Linked DNA regions of Candidatus Pseudothioglobus singularis PS1. Each later gene encodes a partner of the first gene's protein in a complex. Links are inferred from orthologs where the notes say so. Each region holds a gene or a part of one and is shown in the gene's direction. Other genes may lie near its edges. The genes, in order: groL and metK.

Region 1 (3,213 bases):
TCAGCAATAAAAGTCAAGAAGACCAACACAACAGGCTTTATCAAGCTCTTTCTTCTTTAGATGAGAGAAGTATCGATATTTTACAAGCTAGGTACTTGAAAGAAGAAAAATTGACCTTACATACTTTAGCAGACAAGTATGGTGTTTCCGCTGAAAGGGTTCGTCAACTTGAAAATAAAGCTATCAAAAAGCTTAAAGAACGTCTAGAAGAGTAATAACTTTTTTACGACAATTTTATGTGTAATACCAGGAGAAAACATGGAAATCCGTCCCCTACACGATCGTGTAATCGTTCGAAGAGTAGAAGAAAAGAAAACAACAGCTAGTGGTTTAATCATCCCTGATTCATCAACTGAAAAACCATCAAGAGGTGAAGTTGTTGCAGCTGGAAATGGAAGAATAAGTGCACAAGGAGACTTAATCCCTTTGGATGTTAAAGTTGGTGACACGGTAATGTTTGGTCAATATTCAGGTTCTGAAATCACTGTTGGAGAAGAAAAGCTCCTAGTGATGAGTGAAGATGAAATTGTCGCGGTAATTGAAGATTAAAGGAGATTTATAATGTCAGCGAAAGACGTAAAATTTAGCTCAGAAGCTAGAGATTTAATGATGTCAGGGGTAAACACCCTTGCAAATGCAGTGAAAGTAACACTTGGACCCAAAGGAAGAAATGTCGTTTTAGATAAATCATTTGGTGCTCCTTCCATCACTAAAGACGGAGTTTCAGTTGCTCAAGAAATTGAACTTGAAGGCAAATTTGAAAATATGGGTGCACAGATGGTTAAAGAAGTAGCATCTAAAACTAACGATATTGCAGGTGATGGAACAACTACTGCTACAGTATTAGCTCAAACATTAATATCTGAGGGTGTTAAGTCAGTAGCAGCTGGAATGAATCCCATGGATCTAAAAAGAGGCATTGATAAAGCTACTGCAGCAGTTGTCTCAAACCTACAAAAAGCATCCCAACCATGTAAAAACAGTGAAGCAATTGCGCAAGTTGCAACTATTTCAGCCAATTCAGACACGTCTGTTGGTTCAATTATTGCCGAGGCTATGGAAAAAGTTGGAAAAGAAGGTGTGATTACCGTAGAAGAAGGTTCAACTCTTGAAAACGAACTTGATGTCGTTGAAGGAATGCAGTTTGATCGCGGATACCTTTCACCTTATTTTATAAACAACCAGGAAAAAATGTCTGCAGACCTTGAGCATCCATATATTTTGTTACATGATTCAAAAATTGCAAATATTCGTGACTTATTGCCGGCACTTGAAGCAGTTCAAAAAGCTGGAAAACCTCTTCTCATTATTGCTGAAGATATTGAGGGGGAAGCGTTAGCAACTCTTGTTGTTAACAATATGCGCGGTATTGTTAAGGTGGCTGCTGTTAAAGCTCCAGGGTTTGGTGATCGTCGTAAAGCGATTCTTGAAGATATTGCAATCCTTACTGGTGGAACCGTTATTTCTGAAGAAGTTGGCTTGTCACTAGAAGCTATTACTGAAGAGCATTTAGGCACAGCTAAACGTATTGAAATCGGCAAGGACAATACTACAGTGATTGATGGTGCAGGTGCCAAAAAGAATATCACTTCTCGTATCGGTCAAATCAAAACTCAAATCGAAGCTACAAGCTCAGATTATGATAAAGAGAAGCTGCAAGAACGTTTAGCTAAACTTTCTGGCGGTGTTGCAGTGATTAAAGTAGGTGCGGCAACTGAAGTCGAAATGAAAGAGAAAAAAGATCGTGTTGATGATGCACTTCATGCAACTCGTGCGGCTGTTGAAGAAGGTGTTGTCCCTGGTGGAGGTGTCGCGTTTGTTCGCGCTATCTCATCATTGGATAAACTTAAAGGCGATAACAGTGATCAAGATGTAGGCATCAGCATTTGTAGACGCGCCTTAGAAGAACCTTTAAGACAAATCGTTACTAATGGTGGTGGTGAGGCCTCTGTTGTATTAAATGAAGTTTTAAAAGGCAAGGGTAATTATGGCTACAATGCTTCTTCAGAAGAGTATGGAGACATGCTTAAAATGGGTATCTTAGATCCTACTAAAGTATCGCGTGCAGCTCTTCAACATGCGGCAAGTATCTCTGGTTTAATGATTACAACTGAAGCAATGATAACTGATATGCCTCAAGAAAGCGGTCCTGCAATGCCTGATATGGGCGGCATGGGTGGTGGCATGCCAGGTATGATGTAATTCTATTTGTTTTATAGTGAAAAGCCCCATTTTTTGGGGCTTTTTTTTGGTATTATTATTGCCACTCAAACCCAATTCAAAATATGTCTAATTACGACGCATCTTCTATAGAAGTTCTTACTGGCCTGGAGCCAGTCAAAAAACGCCCAGGCATGTATACAGACACTGAAAACCCTAACCATCTTGCACAAGAAGTGGTTGATAATAGTGTCGATGAGGCAGTCTCGGGCTATGCTACCCAGATTAATGTTACGCTTCACACAGACAACTCTATGTCGGTCGAAGACAACGGTAGAGGAATACCAATAGATATTCATCCAAAAGAAGGAACACCTGCCGTTGAGGTCATCCTAACTAAACTCCACGCTGGTGGTAAATTTTCAAACGACTCGTACCAGTTCTCTGGTGGGCTTCACGGTGTTGGCATATCTGTCGTAAACGCCTTATCAAGCTCAATTGAAGTTTGGATTAAAAGAGATGCAAAGCAGTACTATATGAAATTTGAATCCAGTGTCAAATCCAATGATCTTGAGGAAATAGGCGCTGTTGGGAAGCGCAATACAGGAACTCTGATTAAATTTATGCCTGATGCGAAATTTTTTGATTCAGTAAAATTTTCAATAAAGAAGCTGCGACATAATCTTCGCTCTAAAGCTGTCTTGTGTCCTGGCCTAGAGGTTAATTTTAAAAATGAAATAGATGAAACTGAAGATACTTGGGTCTTTAAAGATGGCATAAAAGATTACTTGCAGGCTTCTTTGGATGCTCTTGAATGTATCCCTTCTATTCCATTTGTGATCTCTTTTGAAACCAAGGAAGAGCAACTAGATTGTGCTTTAACTTGGACTGAAAATACTAGTAATATTACTGCTGAAAGTTTTGTGAATCTTATTCCAACGATTGGTGGAGGAACCCATGTTAATGGTCTAAGATCAGGACTGACTGATGCACTTAAAGAATTCTGTGAATTTAGAAATCTTATTCCAAAAAATATTAAGCTTACTCCTGACG
Region 2 (3,203 bases), 290 kb from region 1 along the record:
GCAAACAATGACAAGGGATCTTAAAATGGCCTTGAGAAATCCGTCAAGTTTCTTGAACCCTCTTATGTTTTTTGTAATCTCAATCTCTTTATTTCCGATTGCAATTAGTCCAGAAGCGCAAACTTTATCAAGCATTGCACCTGGAATAATTTGGGTTATAACAATGCTTTCAGTTCTATTATCTCTCAATTCATTATTTCACTATGACTATGATAGTGGGGTCCTAGAGCAAATGGTTATTTCTCACCACTCATTGCCTTTAATCTTACTGGCTAAAACTTTAGCTCATTGGATGCTTTCAGGGCTTCCAATAATCATTTTGTCTCCTTTTCTTGGAATGGCACTTTTTATAAATACTGAAGGGATCTATATTCTCCTTTTGACTTTAATTATAGCTACGCCATGTCTAAGTCTGATTGGCTCAATTGGAGCCTCCCTGGTTGTTGGCATTAAAAACTCAGGAATGCTTTTATCTCTATTAATTCTCCCCCTTTACATACCGATCTTGATTTTTGCAACAAGCGTAGTATCTCAATCTCAATCTAATCTTCCAATTGATGGTCAGTTATATTTTCTAGGATTTATCTTAATTCTAAGCTTACTTATAACTCCTTTTTTAAGTGCACTTTCATTAAAAATAAGTCTCGAATAGACTTTACTTTTCCAAGTTAAAGATTATAATTAATTAACGCTGATTTGTTCCGATTGCTAGCGTTGTTACATTGTGTGACTAAAACAAGCTAAAGCTGGCCTCTCTTTCAAGAAATCCATCTTTAGTATTAAATAATTTTATAGGATTTTATTATGATATTTACTTCTGAATCTGTTTCTGCTGGCCACCCCGATAAAGTATGTGACCAAATTTCTGATGCCATTCTTGATGCTGCACTTAATCAAGATCCTAACTCTAGAGTTGCTGTAGAGACACTTGTCAAAGACAATCAAGTCGTTTTAGCTGGAGAAATTACAACTGATGCTAATATAGATTATGAATCTATAGTCAGAAAAACAATTCTTGGAATTGGTTATAACCAAGAAGAGTATGGATTCAATGGTGAAACATGTTCAGTTATGAATTTGCTTGGCAGGCAGTCTCAAGATATTTCAATGGGTGTCACCGAAAGTGATAGTCATGAGCAAGGCGCAGGTGACCAAGGCCTTATGTTTGGTTATGCAGAAAATTCAACAGAAGAGCTAATGCCAGCCCCCATTATGCTGTCACATCAATTAGTCAGGCAGCAAGCAGATTTAATGCTAGATGACTCGATACCTTGGCTTCGTCCAGACGCTAAATCTCAAGTCTCTTGCATCTATGAGGGTAATCAAATTGTAGGTATTGACGCTGTAGTTTTATCTACTCAGCACGATGGAGACATCTCACTTGAGGAGCTTAGAGAGAGTGTTTTAGAAAATATTATTAAGCCAATCCTTCCTGAAAAGTGGCTTACAAGCGAGACGCAATATCACATAAACCCAACAGGAAATTTTGAAATTGGAGGTCCGGTTGGTGATGCTGGACTAACTGGAAGAAAAATTATAGTTGACACATATGGCGGCATGGCTAGACATGGCGGTGGTGCTTTTTCAGGCAAAGATCCTTCAAAAGTAGATAGAAGTGCTGCCTATGCTACACGTTATGTTGCTAAAAATATTGTTGCAGCTGGCATCGCTAAGCGCTGTGAAATTCAAGTTTCGTATGCAATTGGAGTTGCTGAACCAACGAGTATAAGCGTTGACACATTTGGAACTGGAGAGCTACCAAATCATGAAATTGTTGCTCTTATCAGAGAGCATTTTGATCTTCGCCCTAAAGGTTTAATTGCAATGCTAGATTTAAAACGTCCAATTTATCAGCAGACTGCGAGTTATGGTCACTTTGGGAGAAAAGAAGACTCAATTAGCTGGGAGAAGACTGATAGAGCAGATTTACTAAAATAGTTTCTTTTTCATATGTTTTTGGTATAATGCGTCTCGTGCCAAGGGGCGTTGCATTGAAAATATTTTTTCAATCAGGCTTGGTAATCAAAACGACGCTCATTTTTTTAACTTAACGGGAAATAAAATGAGCGATTCTACAATAGATAATAGTGGCTTTAAAGTAGCCGATCTAAACCTTGACTACAAAGTAGCTGATATTAATTTATCAGATTTTGGTCGTAAAGAAATTGAGCTTGCAGAAGCTGAAATGCCTGCATTAATGGCTCTTAGAGAAAAGTACAGCAAAGAGCAGCCTCTTCAAGGCGCAAGAATTATGGGCTGTATTCATATGACAATCCAAACTGCGGTCCTAATGGAAACATTAATTGATCTTGGAGCTGAAATTCGTTGGTCATCTTGCAATATTTTTTCGACACAGGATCATGCTGCTTCTGCTATGGCAGCAAGAAATATTCCTGTATTTGCCTGGAAAGGTGAGACTGAAGAAGAGTTCTTGTGGTGCATTGAGCAGACTATTCTTCATAACGGTAAGCCATGGGATGCCAACATGATTCTTGATGATGGCGGTGATCTAACGGGCATGGTCCATGATAAGTATCCAGAAATGCTTGATAAAATTCATGGTATCAGTGAAGAAACAACGACTGGTGTTCATCGCCTTTTAGAGATGATTGAGAGTGGTGAACTTAAAGTTCCTGCTATCAATGTAAACGATGCTGTTACTAAGGCAAAAAATGATAACAAGTATGGTTGTAGGCACTCTCTTAATGATGCTATTAAGCGAGGTACGGATATGCTTATGTCAGGCAAGAAGGCCTTATTGATTGGTTATGGCGATGTTGGTAAAGGATCTGCCATGTCACTTCGTCAAGAAGGAATGATTGTTAAAATTTCTGAAATTGATCCTATATGTGCTTTCCAGGCGTGCATGGATGGCTTTGAAGTGGTTTCACCTTATATTGATGGAATCAATACTGGTTCTGTAGATTGTATCAATAAAGATTTACTAGCCAACACTGATTTAATTGTCACAACGACTGGAAATACTAATGTTTGTGATGCTTCAATGCTTCAATACCTCAAAGCAGGCTCTGTAGTGTGTAATATTGGTCACTTTGATAATGAAATTGATACAGCATACATGCGTAAAAATTGGAAATGGGATGAAGTGAAAGCGCAAGTTCATCGCATCTATCGCTCTGATGATAAAAATGATTACTTAATTCTTCTTTCAGAAGGTCGTTTAGTTAATTTAGGAAATGCAA

What was found.
Region 2: the proteins of groL (region 1) and metK are in contact, whole or in part, in a cryo-EM structure (PDB 8P4O), measured with the Escherichia coli proteins. The link is inferred for Candidatus Pseudothioglobus singularis PS1 from one-to-one orthologs.

The regions. Positions count from the first base shown.
Region 1 is NZ_CP006911.1:818,670-821,882, reverse strand. What follows is about bases 1-2,881. They hold groL (chaperonin GroEL), read left to right. Parts: upstream 1-561; coding sequence 562-2,202; downstream 2,203-2,881. Other genes in these bases: parE (DNA topoisomerase IV subunit B), read left to right, coding at 2,286-2,881; W908_RS04160 (co-chaperone GroES), read left to right, coding at 259-549; rpoH (RNA polymerase sigma factor RpoH), read left to right, coding at 1-215. In the rest of the region: more of parE, read left to right, coding at 2,882-3,213.
Region 2 is NZ_CP006911.1:524,575-527,777, reverse strand. The notes cover bases 1-2,871. They hold metK (methionine adenosyltransferase), read left to right. Parts: upstream 1-804; coding sequence 805-1,938; downstream 1,939-2,871. Other genes in these bases: ahcY (adenosylhomocysteinase), read left to right, coding at 2,063-2,871; ccmB (heme exporter protein CcmB), read left to right, coding at 8-652. Outside these bases: more of ahcY, read left to right, coding at 2,872-3,203. UniProt on the Escherichia coli protein: Catalyzes the formation of S-adenosylmethionine (AdoMet) from methionine and ATP.